2 regions of the Acetivibrio cellulolyticus CD2 genome follow, and region 2 is predicted to be linked to the other one. Evidence: a T-box and tRNA genes for the amino acid it is inferred to sense, from the RefSeq annotation. Region 2 holds a T-box; the other holds one or more tRNA genes.

Region 1 (10,776 bases), on a different contig from region 2:
AGGATGATTATAATAACATACAGGATTTACAGTTTTCCAGTGTGAATTGTCGGAACTGTCTAACGCAAATGTATCAGACCATGGCTTTGTTTCAGGTATGTAATAATCTTCAGCCTTTAAAACACCTGTAAAGGTATTTCCATTTCTTGAAGATGACACTATATTTGTTCTGATATATTTATTGTCATCATAGTCAGCCGTACCTTCAGCAAAAACGAGCTGTTGGTTTGATATTACTCCATTGTGTCTTGGTGTAAGTGTTAAAGTAAAGTTTATATTATTGGGGTTATTACCCTGTGTAGAATCAAAAGCACCTATAGTGTCAGTAATATTTTCATGAATTGTTCTAGTGCCTTTTACAACAAAATTAAAGTACACATCATCTTCCGGAGTTTTTGTTTCATGTGGAGTACTATAAGCATTTACTGTAAACACCTTACGATATGTAGATATTGTAATTGAGTCTCTAGAAATATTGTCAATTACGTACCAGCCGGCTGTTGTAATTCCTGAGTTATAGCCATTAGTCGAACAACTTACAATTGTCGGTGCAGTTTCAAAACTATCTGCTGGAAAAGTGTAGGTCCCTGTTACTTTAATTATTTTAGTAGTAAGAAAGACATCACCGCTCTTTACAGTTTCATTAAAATATTGAATTTCGGAAATCTGTTTAGTGCAAAGATCTTGTGAAACTACTGTCTCCTTATCCCATATTTCTTCACCAGTTGCTTTAATCAACCAGTTGAAATCCTTTGCATTAGCAAGAATGTCTCCTGATACACGATTTCCATTTACAGTTTTATTAACTGAAGGACTTATATTTCCGTTATTGTCTGTAATACTTACGCTGACATTGCTTATTGTTCCCCCATTAGGTGTAGGTAGTGCTATATCATACGAAATATCACCCTTGATAGGCTCATTTGGTATATATGTAGCTTTACCGCTCATACTGCCGGTTACAACATGTGAATCCGGTACTGTTCCGCTTACATTGAATGAAAATGATACCTGTTCCGATGGAGTTTGTTCTGTATCAAGTACCACTCTCTGAACTCCACTTGCATTATAACGGGTTCTAACAGTGTAATATGTATGGAACACAACCTTCTGTTTGTCCACCGAATCCATCATCACCCAATTGGATACTCCTGTCCTCGAATCGCTGTGTCCATTTGAAGAGTAACTTATAACCTGTGGAATCCCCGTAAATTCCTCACCAAAAGTATATGTACATGTCAACTTAGTTCTTTTATAAACATCAATAATGTGCGGAGCAGTAGCAGTCCCCTGATTTATAATTACTTCCCATCCATCAACAATTTGCTCTGTAAATTGTGCATTTCCATCAGTAATATTTTTTGTCAAATATGTAATATTAAGATTGACCGGTCTGTTCCATGATTCCGTTGCTGAAGCATTAACTGTCCAGTCAAATTCGGTAGGCTCATACACTATATACGTCCCATCAACCTTCACGTTTGTTGTAAAGTCTTTTGGAGGATATTGCTTTCCTGTGGCAGTAATGCTACTTACAAAGCTTGATATACCCGATACAGGAACAGACCCATCCGGTGTTGTGATTTTTGCAGTTCCAGTCGCAAAAGATGTTGATACAGGAATCGAAATTGATGCTGTATCTTCTGAACCGTCTTCAGCTGTTACCTGAATTTTGCATATATACAAACCTGCAGTTGAAGGCGTCCATGTAACAATATTTGCACCCGCATTGGCACTTAAAATCAAGCTATCCAGTTCAATACCTTTATTGTCGTATATCTTTATACTTCCGGATTTAGCAGCACGTGACATTGTATAAGACATTGTAACCTTTTTCCCCGGAGTAATAACCGGTGAAGCTACCGGATCGGATATTACGAAGGATTTTATCTTTATCGGCTCAACAAATCCCTTGCTGACTTTCAGATTTGCATTGACTTTTGATACTCCCATACCGTCAATATCTGTTGCGGTTATCTCTATAAAATAGTCACCGCCCTCAATGTTTTTCCAGCCTGATTCATCTAACCACAAAATAGTTTTACCGTTTCCTACAGTCTGATTTTTGTAATCCTTGTGAAATACGTTCTTGTCATAAGTTCCGGTTGACACATCCTTAGCTTTAAAAATATCAATTGATATGTCAGCATTTTTAATAGTTAGATCATATTCCAACATTAAAAAATCTTCTGCTTTTGTAATGTCAAAGCTTCCCGAAGGTGTCGTTCCAAAATTCACCAATACTGGACTGTCTGTCTTGGAAATAGTCTGATCTATTGTTACATGGCTTATTGCTGCCGACCAGTTTGTTGTTGTATCTGATGCTACTAAAAGTATTGTATAATCTCCACTCAATCCAGTTGTATCCCAAAGCCCAAGCTGTGAACTCAGAATTGATCTTACTGAAATATTGCAAAGTGCATCGTTAAGGTTCGCAGGACTCCTGTAAGCAGCAGGTACAGATATTGGTTTCCAGTTAGTTGACAGATTAAGAGGGTTTGTCGGTACATCAACTTTTCCGGTTGTATACCAAAGTGAGTAGCTATTAAAATCAATTTTGTCGTTTATTATTGGATCAAGTGCAGTACCCTTGATACTTACTATTCCACCAATAACAGCATTATTTTCGGGGAAACCGATATTTGCCGTTATCTGATTTTTTATAACTCCGATCCCGTCTTCAACCTTATTTCCGGCAGCATCATTGACAACAAAATGGAACATATAAGAACCATCTGATACATATTGTCCTTTATCATTTTTTCCATCCCATGCAAAAGAACCTTTATCCTTCAATATCCCGGTGCTGTTATTCCTTAAAACTACATTTCCTGCTACATCTTTAATTGTTATATCAACATATGCAGGCTCTGTCAATTCATAGTAAACAGTAGTGCTCTGGCTTAGTGGAGTTTCCGGAACAAATCTTTTTTTGTCCACATAAAGACTTTTCATCTGGGGAGAATTTCTGTCTACTTTGAGTGTTCCGGCGTTCACTATCTGGCTCTTATTGCCCGCCTCATCTTCAGCCATTATTTTGACAGTAAAGTCTCCATCATCTTTAAACTCTTCTTTCAGTAGTTTAAGTGTAAATGTAGCTGCTGAACCAGGTGTTGGGTTATTAACACTGACCTGCTTCACAACATTTCCACCCTCAATAAATATGTTCAAAAGAACTGAAGAAGATAAGCTTTCTGATACTTCTCCCTTAATTTCTATTGACTCGGTATCAATATTGATTGTATTAGCAGATATTGATGTTTTTGTAATTGTTGGTGCTGTTTTGTCTACGATTATTTCAAAGGTCTTGGACCCATTATTATAAGCCTGATCCGAACCTGTCACTCTGAAAGTGTATTTACCATCAGTTGCCCCGTCTCCATTCCAGACTATTCTTTTAGTTCCCTTTGCAGGAAAATCATCCTCAGGCCCCCATTTTGTTATAGTAACTCCATTGGAATCAACTATTTCAAACAAAAGATTATCAACAAGGTCCGTTTTATCAAACACTGCTGTTTCAATAACTATAGAGTCTTTCACACCATCGTTGCCTGGAGAAAATGGATTTGGCTTTGCAGAAAGTATTGTAAACTCAGGACCTGTTTTATCAACTGTAAATGAGTATAACTCAGCAGGCGGCCCCGATGTCAGGTCACTTTCCGGAGATGTTGTTCTGTTACCGTCTTCATCTGTAGCTTCAATATAATAGTGTATAACTGTTCCTTCAGGCATATCCGGTATGGAAGCACTATAGTCAAACTCATCACCGTAAACATCCGGATCATCTGTATAGGTCATATTTACAGAATGCCATGTTATACTGCCAGTACCTTCAACATCATCTGTAGTATAGTACAATTTTCGACCGTTATTACCAGCCTGATGAGAATCAAGGTCCTGAATATAAACATCTATGGTATATGGACCTACTCCACGATATGGCAATAATTCTTTATAGAAAACTATCGGCTTGTATTTAACCATATCTGCAAAATACCCTGAAAGTCCGAATAATGGTGCAAATTTCATATCTTCAATATCTTTATCAGTAAATTTCCTGATTCCGCTAATAGATAGTGTTTTATCAGACAACTGCCGATACATTATTTCATCATTTACTCCCGTATCCCTATCGTTTAATGATAGTGCATGTCCAATTTCGTGAGCAAGTATGTAACCTTCATGCTTATCTAAAGCCATCTTTTTATCAGCTTCCGCAGTGATTACTTCTACTCTGTTGTTGACAATACATTTGGTTTGTAGATCAAAGACGAACAATCCTTTTTCTTCTCCCAAATATAATCCCGCCATACTTTTTGAATCAGTATTGGATAATCCCGTAATTTTAGTCCATCCGGGTGCAAATATGGCATGAATAATATCTGTATCCTTGTCCGAATTGCTATAGGTATATGTTCCAAGATTCTGAGAAAGCAGGCTTTTCAGTTCATCCACAGAAGCCTCTGGTTTGTCTGTATAATTTGAAACAACAATTTTCTTACCCTCAGAACTGAAATGAACTTTAATACCCTCTTTTTCAATAGAATCTTTCATTGTATTGATGGCCTCAGCTTTGGGTACATAATTGCGCGTAGTGCCATTTACAGCAAGTGGTCTGGTCTCTATATAATCAACTTCCATTAAAAGATCAATCTGACCTGGATCCAGATCTGCAAAGTAAGTCTGAAGATCATATTCTTCCTTATTGGTTAATCCATCACCAAGTTTGGTCCTCCTTTGAGGATTTGAATACAGCTTATCCAAATCATCAGCACTGTCGTTTTTGCTTAAGTCGCAACTTGCAGGAGTATTCTTCCACGACTTCCAATACTTATATTCCCAAAAATCAGGTATACCATCGCTATCGCTGTCAACATTTTTAAAATCCTCTACAAATCCTGCTTCACCAGGAAGTATCGGTCTAAAGCTAGTACTCAGAATACCTGTCGATGTATCCTGTACAGTTATATCTCTTGATATGCTTTCGTAACCCTTTTTACTCACGCTTAATGAAAATGTAGTTACTTTAGGTATCTGCATATTACTATTGCTTTTTCCTTTAGCTACAATTAAATTGTTCAAAGGTGATGAAGGGTTGACAAATATAAAAGCTATATCCGCATCAGGAACCGAAATGGATTGATTCAAACTATTTTTCGGAGTTTCAACGGTACATAGAAGATCCTTTTTAGGTATCTTGACTTCGAAATCATAAGACTCTTTATATTCGTTATCACCAGCATCCTTTATTTGTACAACAAGCTTATAGCTGCCGTTTGGAAGCAAATATCTGCTGCCCCCAATTAATTCGGTAGCATAAAAGGTTATTTCATGCAAAGGAGATGAGATATCGGGATTTTGAGTTACACTCTCCCAGTTTTTGATCACACTTCTCTCTTTGTTGGAAGAATCCACTATGGAAGCACGAATGGTACAATTAGCCGTTGAATATGTATCTCTAACCCTGTACTCAAGTTTGCACAAATTTGATAAATTTGTATTTGTGCCTGGATTGAATTGGGAAACAAACTCAGGTGGAGTTATGTCTTTTTTAATAAATGCCGGCCATAATAAATGCTGCTTTGACATATCAAGATCATTATATCTGAGGTCATAATTTTCAGGATACATAGGAAGATAAATCGATAACCCGTGCGGCAAGTTTTCTGTAACCGGTGCAGGAACAGTAGTCGGTATATTATGCCACTCATTTATTATCAATGTACTATTTCTGGCATCTATGCTGTCCATTACACTTTGTGCCCTGCTGACCAAATCAGGATCACTAATGCTGTTTTTTAACTTATAAGCAAAACTGAATACATCTCCAAATTCGGATGCCTGGGGTAAAGATGGGGGTGTAGTTGATAAATCCCATAGTGAAGGAATCCTCAATGCCTCTTCCTTTGCTTTATTAATTTCTTTATAGTGTTTTGAATAGAAATCTTTATTTAAAAGACAGCTTGCTAAATTATCAATAGGAGTAGTCACATTCGATAATTTACTTATATCCATAGCAATAAGGCTTCTCTGTTTCTGTGTCTCAGATTGATATTGATTTCTATAAATATCAACAATATTTGATGCAAAGTTCCTATCATCTGAATTACTTCCTGAAGAATAATTATTGCCAAGGTTCCTCAGAAGTGTAGTAAAATCATTACCTCCACCCGCTATGTTATTTTCGGAGGCAACCAGATAGTCTGTAATACCGTTTAACTGATAAGAAACTTCAATCATAGACATCAGACAAGCATCCATAAGTGTAACATCAAACTTATAACCTGAAAGTGCAACTTTCAGTTTTTGCAGATGAAAGCCCGTACCTTGGGTATCGTCCTGACAGATTGATTGCCAGCCGTATCCGTGTGAACTTAATAAAAGGAAGTATTGATCAGAAGGATAATTTGTAATTGAGTATTTTATAAAATCACTAAGTGTTTCCATATCTCCAGTATTCAACTCGTTATCACTAACGGGATTTGCAAATACATTCCTCAATGGTATTTTAGAGGAACTCAGGCTCTGTGAGGTTACTTTATAGCACGCAGAATCAGCTTTGCCACTTCCATCATATGCCGCTATAACATCATAATTGGCACTGTCACCAGCTCCCCTCATTTCTTCAATGTCAGACATCAAATTGCCCGATAAAGTATTATCTCCTGCCATATAAGCAATTACAGTCCATCTTTTTTTCCAGATAACGGTTATCTTTTTCTCGCTTGTACTTGAATTGCTGTCAGTTGCAATGATTTTGATTTCATTTTTTCCTCTTGTCAGTGGAATATCTTCACTAACAGTATAAGCGTATCCTGATGTAATAGGTACCGTTTTAGTGTAGGAACCGTTAATAACTGTATAAGATGCCAGATTTCCGCCCAGATCACTCAGAGAACATCCTAAATTAACTTTTTCAGTGTACACTGTAGCATTATCAACCGGGCGATTAATTTGAATTTCAGGTTTTGGATCATAAACTACGGTAGTAGAATCAGTAGAAGTATTACCCACATTGTCAACTGCCTTTACCTTTATAGTATTATTACCAGGTACAAGCTGTACAGTTCTTACATACCTTCCGTTTGAAAGCCATCCTGCTGCTTCTCCAATATTGACAGAATATAAACCTGAGGCAACATCACCTACCGTAACTTCTACAGTACATGTCGGTTCAGAAAGAACAGCACCTTTTGGAGTTATCGCTGTTATTTGAGGAGGAGTCTTGTCGATATTAATTGATGTACTCTTTTCGTACTCTTCATTAAACAAACTGTCCTTAGAATAGTAGTAGAGTTTATGCTTCCCTTCACTTAGTTGAGTTGTAAATCCTCCATAATAATAATTCCAGTTGGTTTCACTATCAAATTTGTAATACGTACTATCTACACCGCAACCACTATCTTTTGCATTCAGACTTACAAACACTTGTGAGCCATACCAGTCATCATGTTTTCCATTATATCCGGAAATCGATGCAGTTGTGACAGGTGCTTCATTATCAAGAGTAATTGAGTCGGAACCGGAACCCAGGGTACTTTTCGAGTCGGCAACATCCACCACAATTGTTTTATAACCATTTGAATCTGTCAATGTGAATAAATATTTACCGCTAGCACCACTATCATTTATTTGGACCACATTTTCACCTTGAGACATTGAAATTGTATATGGCCCGGTACCTCCTGAAATACTATATGCCACAGATACACTTCTATCATTTGTGTATGATGCATCTCCATTTATAGAAACCTTGACAGAAATATCTTCTGCATAACTAATTCCACAAAAACAATATATTGCCATTATTATAGTAAATACAAAAAAAATAATTTTATTAATATCTAATCTTCTCTTCATATTATAGTAATCCCCCCACGTACAAAATTTTGAATTAACATAAGATTTGTGAATTTTGTCAACTTGTATTGAAATTCATATAGCCCCCCTGAATTTTTATTTATGTTTTACTTGTGTACTAATGTATCCAATTACATGATTTAGCTAAAGCCTGATTTTAGAATGAAAATTTTTGCACGAAAAATGTAGTAGCATTGCATCATTATACACGGAAATTATATCATGATAATGCATAGCAGTTTGTCACAACTTTTCAGCAGTTTGTCATGTTTTTTGAGTTTTTCTAATTATAGGATTTGGTTACTAAAGTATATAACCGGAACGGAATTACATGGCGGGATTAATATTTTTACGTAAACTAAATTCAAGATATAACAAAAGCCCAGAACATTTACTATTCTGGGCTTTTAAGTGGCCTGCCTGAGACGACTCGAACGTCCGGCCAACGGATTAGAAGTCCGTTGCTCTATCCAACTGAGCTACAGGCAGATATATAAAGTTTTTTTGGAGCGGGTGATGGGAATCGAACCCACGCAATCAGCTTGGAAGGCTGATGTTCTACCATTGAACTACACCCGCATTAAAGTCGTATTGTATGCGTTAACCGCACCGCCGACTTTTTATATTATACAAACATCATTACATTTTGTCAACACTATTTTTAAATATTTTTTTAGGATTATTATCCTATTGTATTAACCGTTCTCTCAACTCAGCAAGCATTAGATTAAGTGCCTTGCCTCTATGACTTATTTCATGCTTTTTTGCAGCCTCCAGTTGTGCTGCAGTTTTATTGTACTCAGGCAAAAAGAAAAGAGGATCATATCCAAAACCATTTGCTCCAACAGGCTCAATTCCGATAAACCCTTCAAAAGTTCCCCTCACCGTAAAGTGATTTCCATCTGGAAGTATAACAGCTATGGCACAAACAAATCTCGCTTTTCTATTTTCAAAGGGTACATCCTTTAATAATTCAAGCAGTTTGTTATTTCTGTCCGCATCACTTGCACCTTCACCCGCAAACCTTGAAGAATAAATGCCTGGAGCACCGCTTAAAGCATCTACCTCAAGACCAGAATCATCAGCCATAACAAGTTCACCCGTAATCTTATGTACTTCACGAGCTTTAATGAGAGCGTTTTCTTCAAAAGTGCTGCCATACTCTTCTATATCTTCATCTATACCAACCTGTTCCATCGAAACAACTTCAAGGTTCATACCACTTAATATTTCTTCTATTTCCCTTAGTTTACCCTTATTCTTTGTCGCTACTATAAACTTTTTCATCTTTTGTGACTCTCCCAATTTCATTTGACACCTGACCCAAAACATCTTTCTGTATACTGATCAGTTCTTTTATCCCAACCTCTGCAAGGTCAAGCAACTTATTTAGCTGGTCCCTTCGAAATGGAGACTGCTCTCCAGTAGCCTGAACTTCAATAAATTCGCCTGAGGATGTCATAACTACATTCATATCCACAACAGCATTGGAATCCTCTCCATAACACAAATCAAGCATTTCTTCATCACCGATAATTCCAACACTAACAGCTGCAACCATATCAGTTATGGGTATTTTTTCAATGACCCCATCTTCAACAAGCTTTTTGCAGGCATCTACCATGGCAACAAAAGCTCCTGTTATAGAAGCAGTTCTAGTTCCCCCATCGGCCTGTATAACGTCACAGTCGATTATTATAGCCCTTTCGCCTAAAGCATGGAAATTTACTACAGATCTCAATGCTCTTCCGATAAGCCTTTGTATTTCCTGACTTCTTCCATTGAGCTTTAATTTGCTAATATCCCTCTGATTTCTAACCCCTGTAGATCTCGGAAGCATAGAGTATTCTGCAGTAACCCAGCCTTCTCCTGAATTCTTCTTAAAAGGCGGAACCTTATCATCAACCGATGCAGTGCAAATAACTTTTGTATCCCCCATCTCAATTAAGACAGAACCCTCTGCATGTTTTATGTAATTCCTCGTAATCTTTACTTTCCTAAGGTTCGACTTTTCCCTTCCGTCAATTCTCAATATGGTCCCCAACCCTTCGTTTACATTTTTTATTCTAAGTAATATACTATCTAAAACAAATAATGATTTCAACTTATTTATGTAATTATTGCTAAAGTTTTTTAGTTTGCTTTGTTTATTTTCGCAGGTAATAATAAATCCTTTGAGATATCTGTGCCTTCAGGAAGGTCATCTTTTTCACCTTCTATTAGAATTCTAACTTTCTCTACTCCGTTTATTTGCTTCATTGAATAAAGAATCTGTTTTAATAGTCCCTCTTCTCTTGCATTTCCACCATAATCTTTAATTTTTTTGTTGAAATCCAAAGTAAGCAATTTATCCTTTATACTACAGTCAACAAGCTCAACATTTTCTGGCATTTGAGTAAATAGGCGATCAGTTTCCGGCTTTCTTGATAATGATCTAACAATTTCCTCAGGAAGCATATCTTCATTTACACCTATATATTCCATTGAAACAGGCAGTATATATTCGTACTTATCATTCAAATATTTAAACAAATATATGTCAAGTTTCATAATCTTACTTTCAGCATTTAATTTTTCGGAATTTATAAGGATATTATCTCTTCCAAGGTTACCGGAAATGTTTCCCGAGTACTTAAGTTTTTCTTTCTCATAACCGTTTATCAGAATCCTAACACCTTTTATTGTTTTAAACTCGGTAAGCGAATACACTATACCTGCAAAAATGTTCCGCTCTTCCAGTTCAGTCTTATAATTCAACAACTTGCTGTTAAAATCAATTACAGCAATACCTTCTTTTATACTTATGCCCAATATCTCAGTACCTTCTGGAAGTATCGGATATAAACCTATTGATTTTAACGCTTCTCTATTTACTTCATTGTCAATCATAGATCTTAGTGCCGCTTTAGCAATACC
Region 2 (10,776 bases):
TATTAAGATTTATAATTGCCATTATTGGCAAACAAACCATGTTTATTTGGTAAATTTCTTGATAAAAGAGCTTGGAATACCTTCAGTATATAAGTCGTTGTAAAAAACCTCATTACTTTCTTTTCGCATAGTTTACCTCCATGAATTTACTTATTGACATTTATTTTAATAAAATGATACATTTAATGCGAACGTTGTTGCATATGATATAATTTGTATTATGCAGATACTATTGTTAGCTTGTCAATACAATAGCACGAACACTGTTGCGTTATAAGTTTTATATAATGAAGGAGTAAATTGTATGTTATTTGGTGACAAAATTAAGGAGTTAAGAACTATTGCTGGAATGAGCCAACAAGAATTAGCTAATAATGCCGGACTTTCCTTACGTTCTATTCAAAACTATGAAAGCAATAAACGTTATCCAAAAGATGTTTCTATCCTAAATAGACTCTGTAAGGTACTAAATACAACAATTGAAGAACTTATGACCGAAAAAGCTAATTTCATTCAGGAAGCATCAGAAAAATACGGTTCTAGTAGAAAAAAAGATGCAAAAAAACTGGTTGAAGAAGTTGGCGGTCTTTTTGCCTGTACTGAATTAAATGAGGACGATAAGGAAAAAGTTTTTAGAGCAATAACAGAATTGTATTGGAGGGCCAAGGATAATAACAAGAAGTTTGTTCCTAAGAAATATATTGAAGACACAACTGAATAATCAATCACTAACCAAATTTTTTCCATGGTGATAAAATGAAATTAGATGATCTTATAAATAAAAAGAAGGCTGCTGTACTTTCTACAATGATAGATTTACGATTAATTTGGTTTATACAGTTCTTTATTGTTGCTGTGTATTTCGAATAAGCTGCAAAATTTATATTGATTATTATCGAAGTTTGCAATATAATATTTAAAATTATCAATATTGTAATTCGATGATCTGGAGAGTAATAGTTTTTATTGTTTAAGCGAGTCAGGGTCTGGTGTAAGCCTGATAACAAGAAAATTATGAAGAGAGCCAGGGAGAATTTCCTTGAAATAATAGTATGGGAAACGTATATCTGCGATAAAGATATGAGTGGGTGTCTATTAGTATATACACCAATCAGAGTGGTACCACGGCAACTCCGTCTCTATTTGAGATAGGAGTTTTTTATTTTAACTTTTAGCGTATAAGGAGTGGAAGGATTATGAAAACAATAAAAGAAGAAGTTATAAACGCTATTTTAAATCATGTGAATTTAGATAAAAATGAAATAGAAAGATTGATTGAAATACCTCCCAATGATGATATGGGCGACTATTCCTTTCCATGCTTTCAGCTCTCCAAAACGCTAAGAAAAGCACCCCATATAATTGCCGGAGAGTTGGCAGATAAAATAACTAAGCCTGAGTGTATAGAAAAAATCTGTGTCATTGGTGGATATCTTAACTTTTATGCAGAGAAGGTTAATTTCACTACTATTGTCCTTAAGAAGATTCAAGAGCAGGGAGAAAACTTTGGTAGTTCTGATGTTGGTAAAGGAAAAAACATAGTCCTCGATTATTGTGCAACAAATATTGCAAAACCTTTTCATATAGGCCATTTACCTACAACTGTTATAGGAAATTCACTTTATAAAATCTTCAAATTCCTAGGATATAATTGTGTTGGAATTAACCATTTAGGAGATTGGGGAACACAATTCGGAAAATTGATTGTTGCTTATAAAAAATGGGGTAACAACGCTGAAATTGAGAAAAATCCTATTAAAGAGCTTGTTAAGATTTACGTTAAATTTCACAAAGAAGCAAAAATAGATAAGAGCTTGGATGATGAAGGAAGGGCTGCATTTAAAGCTATAGAAGATGGAAAAGATGAATACGTAAAGCTATGGAAGTGGTTTAGGGATATCAGTATTTCTGAGTTTAAAAGAATACTTGGTGTCTTGAAAATAGACTTTGATTCATGGAATGGAGAGAGCTTTTTTAATGATAAGATGGAGCCCGTTATTAATGAACTAAAAGAGAAAGGCTTGCTTCAGGAAAGCCAAGGAGCACATATTGTTGACTTATCTGAATTTAATATGCCACCTTGCATTATTTTGCGAAGCGATGGTGCTACTTTGTATGCAACTCGTGACTTGGCAGCAATATTTTATCGAAAGGAAACATATGATTTCCATAAAATTTTATATTGTGTTGCTACACAGCAGAATTTACATTTCCAGCAGCTTTTTAAGGTTATAGAAAAAATGGGATATCCATGGGCTGAAAACCTTGTTCATGTTGCTAATGGAATGATAAGTCTTGAAAGTAGCTCTATGGGTACACGACAAGGGACGGCTGTATTTTTGGATGATGTTTTGAGCGAAGCCGTGTCAAAAGCACTGGCAATTATAGAAGAAAAAAACCCTGAACTTGAAGGCAAAGAGGAAGTTTCCAGAATGGTTGGGATCGGAGCTATAAAATTCAGTGCACTGAAGAACAAAAGAATAAAGGACTCAGTCTTTGCTTGGGAAAAGGTATTAAACTTTGAGGGAGAGACTTCTTGTTACATTCAGTATACTTACGCTAGGATCTGTAGTGTTATAAAAAAGGTAGAAAACTCAGAAGATTTGGGTATAAACTACAGCCTTTTAGCAGAAGGAGATTCATATGATGTTGTAAAACTTTTAGCAAAATTTCCTGACATTGTAGAAAGTGCTTCAAATGAATATGAACCTTCGATTATTTCAAAGTACCTTATTGATCTTGTTCAAAGCTATAACAAATTTTATCATTTCAACCCCATTTTAAGCAGTGAAGATGAATTAAAGTATTCCAGGATAGCTCTTTGCAAAGCTGTAAAAATTGTTGTAAAAAACGGAATGTCCTTATTAGGAATAGAATGCCCTGAAAGAATGTAGGCAATTGCAAAATATCTGGTAGCTGCCAACATGACATAATGTTGATGAGCTACCAGACATTTATACATCAATTTAGCCATTTTGTTTTAATTTATCCAACTGTCTTCGAATTTTTAACAAATGATTTTTAGTGGATCTATTAATAGGTTCTTCAGGTCCCCAAATTTTTTCAGCTCTTTGCACATATGTAATAAAGTTTCCTCTATTCTTTTGTTGTCCATTTTCTTTTATTATCCGAGCGCCTTTACTAGAATATTTATAATAAACATTTTCGCAACTAATCCGGTTCCCATTTTTTGTTATTCCATTATTTTTTACTATTGTTTTTAGCTTTCTATACATTCGATAGTAATATTTTGTAATCGTTTTATCTCTTATCGTAACTTCTTTACCGTCAAATGTAAACCCTAGATAATTAATTCTATTTTGTCTATTCTGAATATCTGGCATTACTAAAGTATTGCAACTAATTAAACAAGTATCCGTATAGCAGAAAACTTGAGTCTTATCTGGTTGTAATATAAGGTAAGGTATTGATTTTATAGTTGTGTTTATATATTGAAATTGATCCTTAAATACGTCTTCTGTTATCTTAGGTAATACAATAATAAAATCATCGCTATATCGCATGTATAGTCCATTATATTTTTTTACATAATCATTGAGGATTTTATCGCATTTAAGCATATAAATATTTGATAATACCGCACTAATTGCTGAGCCTTGCGGAATTCCATAATTATTTTTATTAGGTTTGGGATTGTTTTGATCTATCTTTTTTAATCTTTTGAATTCCTTTAAAGTAAAAACAACATGTTTTTCATTTAGTTCTTTTATTCCTTTTTCATTAACAGCTAGTCCATAATAATTTAGGATGTCAATCAATTCCCATTTTGAGTACTTCGTTATATTTTTAAATACAGCATAATAATCATCTGGCAACAATTTGACTTGTAATAAATCACATAGCATATCTTTGAGGTACTTATGATCTAACTGATCAAAAAAGTTTGTAAAATCGCCTACGATAATATAACATTTTCCTATTTCTCGGATTTTATCTACAGCACTTTTTGCAAAGTGAATATTATTCTTTCCTAAATTATCTCTGTAAGCTAAAGAAACATCATTTAGCCCATCTTGAAAAACTCTATCATTATATTTTTGATTTAGTAAAAATCCATAATAAGAATAAATGTATCTATCAATATGTGCAGAGTAATTAAGCTCTCTTTCTTTCTTCTTTATTTTACCATTACTATACTTATTAAATACTTTTGTATAATGAATAAATGGATAGAACCCATGATGACTTATATTATCCGGCTCACTAATATAAGTCAAAATCTTTTTTAAAGATACTCTTTTATCAAAATGTGCATATCTCTTTGCTTTTTGGTTTTTTTGCACCCATTCTTGAAGAGTCATTTTCACCTCAATATAGCGTAATACCTATCAGTGCGAGGGATAGCATCTCCTTGCTGATAGGTATAACCCAACTTGGTATTAATTTGTTACTAACCATGAGAAGTAAGTACATAAGTACTTTTGTGTTTGAACCAGCTATCCTTTATACGTTCAATATATATCTATAGTATAATAGAATATAAGGAAAGGAGTTTAATAGAAACAATTATGTGGATAATCGTAATTATCAAACTGGTTTCAGCTCTGAAAGAATTAGTAAATAATTACCTTCAGGAGTTGACAACAATCCTCGTCCCCTATGTCATAACATAAGGCAATTTTATTATATCACTATAACGAATAATTGTCAAAAAACAGAATAATTAGTTATAAACACTACCGTTTGAATTATTAAGTCACGATTCCAGGTTTAGTGTCAAATAGATTGTATATGTATATGCAAAACCATTTTATAGCCCATCAGAGCTCTGGTTTATTTCTTTGTTATAATCTATGGGTATGACTTCTCTGCACTTACTCTATTTTTAATTTTATTCATCTTGAAGCAATTTTATTTCTTTTATAATATCATTAATAGGATTAACTTTCTCTGCTTTATCTCTTAAGAGCAAAAGATAGTCCTCGATTATTTCCTTTGATTCCGGATCAGCTATCGTTGGCAGTAACTCATTTAGGTCATTGATATATTTCTTTAGATTCTGATATTTAAACCATTCTTCAATATGGCGATCTATATCCTGATTAAATTTAATTCGTTGTTGGTTTTTCGCTTCTATTCTTTGTTTTTCTTTTAAGTTCTCTGCTTCAATCTCGTAAAGCCGCTTCTCTTCCTTCCTTCTTTTTTCATATTCCCGCTGTGAAATATATCTAGCAATCGACGCTTCATTTGCAATTTTGAACAAAGATATGAATATTTCACCCAGTTGCTTTTCAAGCAGTTCTTTTGAAGAATCTTGAAAGCATAGCCTTTTGTAGCATTTTTCTCTAGACTGATTGTTAAGCTGCTCAACAAAATCAATTTTCAGCAACCCACTATACATCTTTTCATACATTGGTTTGAATTCTGTATATATACTACTTTCCTTATAATCCAGCAATTTAGATCTTTGCTTAATCATGATTTCACTCATTTCAAAAGAAAATTCATGATTAAAAACCATGAATATGGCATTGTCCTTATTACCATGATTAATAATTATCTTTCCACCTAGTTCACTAACCAAATTGATCAAAGTATCTATTATTCTCAGTGCCCGGTTGATTTGTTTTTCTGAGACTGATATCGGCAAAACAGCTATATTTTCGCGATATGGCGTTTTATGCTGGATAGACCAAAAGAAATCGGTGTATCTAAAAATATCATGGAATTTATGTTCTTCATCTCTTGCTTTTCTATATTGATTTTCTTTTTGATATTCAATTATTAATTTGTTATAATTATCAATTTGTTTAGGAACTTGAATTTTTTCACACCATTGAATAAACCTTTCTTTTGATTCCAGAGTCAGAAGCTCCATTCCATCCAAAACCTCAAGCTTGCTGTCTGGTATGTTTGAAATATCTTTAATTTCGATAATATGTTTTTTATCCTCTATATTTATAGATTGCTTAATTATTTTTATAGGTGGCAATTTAGGCTTCGGAACCGATTCTTTACCTGCTTGGAGTTTTGCCCAATGCCCCACAGGCGGTAAAGGTATTTCAAGCTTAATGCACCTTTTTCGCAATCCATTATCAGATAAGCCATAACGCTTTGCAACTGTCGTCATTGGCTCATTCCATACCTCATTGTATAGTTTTTCCCTTTCATTAAGAAAATCATCTTCATTATACATACTTTTGCTCCTCTACGCAAAATGAGAATCCACCCCTGAGAAGGACATCAACAAGCTCTTCAAGATCCTCTCTGCTGACTATACTTTCCGGAACAAAATAACGGCATATATTATCATTGAAAAGTGCAGAGATACCTCCAAGAAAATCCGAATACTTATGGTAACCATATGTATTTAAGTATACATCGTCTTCTTTTCTTATTTCGCTAAAAATGCTATAAACATCATGAATGTTAGACAAGTGAATTCCTAATATGCAATTTCTTATTTCACTTAACTTGTCCAATTTCTCTTCTAATTCATGCCCATAGCATTTCTTTTTAAAAAGCGAAGGAATATCAATTACAAGTTTCATATGATATTTTCTCTCTTTGACTGTCTTTCTTATATTTAATATATCTTCAACTGTCTGCATCAAGTATTTGGGTTTTGAATAGTGCCTCTCAGGAGCATTGATCATAACGATTTTCAAATCAGTATATTTTTTCATGGCTTTTTCTAATATATTATATTTTTGAAAAAAATCTTCTTCCCCATAATTGTTTGATACTATCGGCGGAAAAATCTCTATAACAGCAGGAGGTCGGTATTTTGAAAAAGCTTCATGCAAATTAATTATTACGTTCGATAATTCCTTCTCATCCTTCCATATAATATCATTGTCCTTATTATATGATAGCCGGAGAATATATGATGTTCCTGGATCATTATTAATGAAACCATTATATGTTTCGATAAATGATTTACTGCACTGAACATCTGGCGGGTAAGCAATATCTTTTACTTTAACAGGAAACAGAGCATTAATGTTTTTTACTATTTTGACTCTTCCAGTTGAAACACAAAGATTAACATACTCAGACCAGTAATCCGAATCTTCTACATTATCAAATATCCAATTGTACATCATGAGCATTTCCAGTTCACCTTTTTTCCCTTCGATAAAAGGACGGTTACAATTCTCTTGGTACACTTCATCAATTGAAAAGGGATTATTGTTGTATCTGTGATTATATCTATTAATGCGATAATGCGTTTCAGATTTGCTATCATATTTTCTTTCAATATACCGTTCATTATATTTCCACATATAGTCTTCTACAAATCGAACTACGTTTACTTTATATTCTATATATATACTCTTAACCCAGCCTATTAACAAATCATCAAGGTATATATAGCTTGAGAAGGAAGGCTTTTCAGTTTCATTATCTTTAATCTCTTGCACTAGTAATACCAAATCATCTTTATAATTTTCTACACCTGTTCCTTTTACTTTTGGGCTATTACAAAATGAATTAACTGCGTTTTCATAGTCTTCTTCGCAGTAAAATAACTCATAATATCTCAAATCAGATATGTACTTTTTTAATGTCCGATCTATACGACTTTTATATTCTTTATAATACCGAAGTATAAAATCTTTACTTTTAGGATATGAGTTTCCAATTTCTTCACTTATTTTCAAAAGAGTTTGTTCGACTTTAATATTTTCATAATCATAAGCTTCAGGATTAAGGTAGTTATTAAAGTAATCCATAACATACTTAATTACAGTAGTCATATTTTCAGCATGGTTCTGGAAATTAAATTCATCAATCTTGTCCTTTTTCTTCATTTGTAAAATATACTGTTCAACAGTAAGCATACTTCTACCTCCTCACTTGATAGTAAAGAAATACAGTTTATCTATGTTAACTTGCAAGTACTTTATAGTTTATCATTTTTATTCATTCCGAACCTATCCAACACTTAAAATAATTCAATACATGAGTATACATTACACCAATTATTCTATCGTTTATATTAGGATGCACATATTAATTTTCAAGTAAAATGACTACTTTTGATACTATAAATATATTTACTTTGGCTGAAAATAACTTTTGTTCACCAACTCCCACATTATTAATTTTAGTAGTACAATTCATCTTCGTTTGCTTTTAACTTACTCAAAAAACAATATGTAACCTCTTAATCAAGGCTATTTCAGAATCCTACCAGTATTTTACCATATCACTTTACAAATTTAAACCACTTTATTCCTGTACCCCTAAACCTTATCAAACGTCAAATGACCTGTATTTCTTTTTTAAATTCAGTTATGTCATAAAAAGATATTACGTCAATAATAGCCTAATAAAACTTTCAAATTATGTATTGACTCAATACCATAGTTTAAATATACTTAAGTAGAAATAAATTTTACGTACGTAGAGGAATATCATGACTTCAAAATTCACTTTTTCATTCCCTGCAATTAAAGGGATACAAGCAAAAAAAGAATATTATGTAGCAATGTGCCCTTTACGAGTTATTTCTAAAATATTTCAGACTTCTGAAATTGATTTACCTCCTGAATATAGGGCTCAAAGAACATTAAATACAACAAGAATTCCCGAAATCACTGATTACATTATTGATAATCCGGAAGACTATGTTTTCTCTTCCCTCACTGCATCAGTTGATGGAGAAATGTCTTTTGAATCATATATGGATATGGATTTGGGTAAACTTGATATTTCCATGGACGCTAAATTCCTTATAAATGACGGTCAACATCGAAGAGCAGCAATAGAAGAAGCTCTTAAATTAAATCCTGAACTTGAAAAGGAAACAATATCGGTTGTATTTTTTAAGGATAAAGGCCTAGTAAGAAGTCAGCAAATGTTTGCGGACTTAAATAAGCATGCTAAAAACACTACAAAATCAATTGGTATTTTATACGACAGTAGAGACCAACTATCATTGTTGGTTAAAAAGGTATTGGATGAAATCCCATTATTAAAGCAATTTACAGATAAAGAAGCCGATAATTTATCAAAGTTTTCACCTAAGCTTTTCACTTTAACAAACATTTATAGTTCTATAAGCTGTATTATAAGTAAAAAACGTGGAGATATTTTAAGTAAAAATGATGAGAAGTTTGTTTTAGAGTATTGGAATTTACTGTGCAACACCATTTATGAATGGAATCAGGTAAAGTCTAAAAAGCTTAGTGCTTATGAATGCAGAAAGAACTTTATAAATGCTCATGGTGTAGTTTTAATTGCTTTAGGACATTTGGGAAATTACTTTTATCAAAATGGAATCAAAGATTATTCTGATAAAATCAGCTGTCTTAATAAAATTGACTGGAGTAGATCAAATGTTAAAGATTGGACAGGCCGAGTAATAACATCAAATGGCAAAATAAATAAAAATACAACAGCTATAAAACTTACATATAACAAGATAAAAGAGTTATTAGGTTATGAATTGAATTCTGAAGAAAAAACACTGGAAGACACATTAATTTATTAGGTGGATAAAACAAATGAGTAATAGTTATTTTGAAGAAAATTCAATAAATGATATTTTGGATGAAATCGAATCTGTGTATCTTCATGATCTAAAGCCTTGGGTAATCGGCTTTAGTGGAGGCAAAGATTCAACAACCGTTTGTCAATTGGTATTTCAAATGATGCAAAGACTTCCTAGAGAAAAAAGGGTTAAACCCATTTATATTGTTTCATCTGACACAATGGTTGAAAATCCTATAGTGATAGACTATTTAAAGAAAATGTCAGATATGATTAAACAAAGCTCAAGAGACCAGGACTTACCTATTTATGCAGAAATGGTACACCCAAAATTGGAAGATACATTCTGGTCACTGGTAATAGGACTTGGTTACCCTACCCCTGAACCACCAGGATTTAGATGGTGTACAGATAGATTAAAAATTAATCCATCAAATAGATTTATAAAAGAAAAAGTTGAATCCGATGGCGGAGTTGTAGTTCTTTTAGGTGTTAGAAAAGCCGAAAGTATTGCTAGGGCCAGAAGAATTGAAGGAAGAAAAATTGTTGGTAAACTTTTAAACAAGCACGAAGTTATTGAAGATGCTTATGTATATAATCCTATAACTGAATTAACAACTGAAGATGTATGGAATGTTTTATTAAACACTAATAACGGTATTTCTCCATGGGGTTCAGATAATAATTACTTACTATCATTGTACAAAAATGAAGACGGCGGAGAATGTCCATTTACTATCACTGATACAAAAAAAGACAAAGACATGCCTACGTGTGGTAATACAAGGTTTGGGTGTTGGGTTTGTACTATGGTTAAGGTAGATAAATCTCTAAAAGGATTTATTGAAAGTGGTGAAGATTGGCTTATACCATTACGTGAATTTAGGACTTGGTTACTTAGTGTAAGAAATGACCCAACCATGAGAGATACAAAACGTAGAGATGGTAATGTTTATGAAAAAGGTGATGGAAGTAGAGGATTTGGTCCATTTACACTTTATGGTCGAAGAATAATTCTAAAAAAGCTTCTTGAAACAGAAAACATAGTTGAAAGAGAAGCAGGTATAAAGCTAATAACTCTTGATGAACTAAAAAAAATAGATGAATTATGGGATAATGAAGGTGACCTTTCAAGAAGAATGCTTGTAGATACATATAAAGAAGTTAAAGGAATTGAACTCGATTGGGATAAATATAAAAAGCCTATATATGATGACGATGTTATTGAAGAATTAAAACAATATTGTCAGGAATATAACGTTGAGTTTGAATTAATGAGTAAACTGATTATATCAGTTAACAATAATAAGTTCATTA

The links. A T-box is a leader RNA that pairs with one kind of tRNA and senses whether it is charged. The one in region 2 lies ahead of argS (arginine--tRNA ligase), so its partner is inferred to be a tRNA-Arg.
Region 1: it encodes a tRNA-Arg, which carries the amino acid that the T-box ahead of argS (arginine--tRNA ligase) is inferred to sense. The anticodon was not compared.

The regions. Positions count from the first base shown of each region.
Region 1 is NZ_JH556659.1:781,061-791,836, reverse strand. Features, by position in the region: gene ACECE_RS0223385 (clostripain-related cysteine peptidase) at 1-7,860, opposite strand, end outside; tRNA gene ACECE_RS0223380 (tRNA-Arg) at 8,273-8,349, opposite strand; tRNA gene ACECE_RS0223375 (tRNA-Gly) at 8,366-8,439, opposite strand; gene ACECE_RS0223370 (XTP/dITP diphosphatase) at 8,548-9,147, opposite strand; gene rph (ribonuclease PH) at 9,116-9,895, opposite strand; gene ACECE_RS0223360 (GerMN domain-containing protein) at 9,994-10,776, opposite strand, start outside.
Region 2 is NZ_JH556658.1:355,221-365,996, reverse strand. Features, by position in the region: gene ACECE_RS0217430 (ImmA/IrrE family metallo-endopeptidase) at 1-6, shown strand, start outside; gene ACECE_RS0217420 (helix-turn-helix domain-containing protein) at 305-721, shown strand; T-box leader at 933-1,144, shown strand; gene argS (arginine--tRNA ligase) at 1,197-2,894, shown strand; gene ACECE_RS0217410 (reverse transcriptase/maturase family protein) at 2,967-4,322, opposite strand; gene ACECE_RS0217405 (hypothetical protein) at 4,853-6,157, opposite strand; gene ACECE_RS0217400 (hypothetical protein) at 6,150-7,805, opposite strand; gene dndB (DNA sulfur modification protein DndB) at 8,384-9,460, shown strand; gene dndC (DNA phosphorothioation system sulfurtransferase DndC) at 9,474-10,776, shown strand, end outside.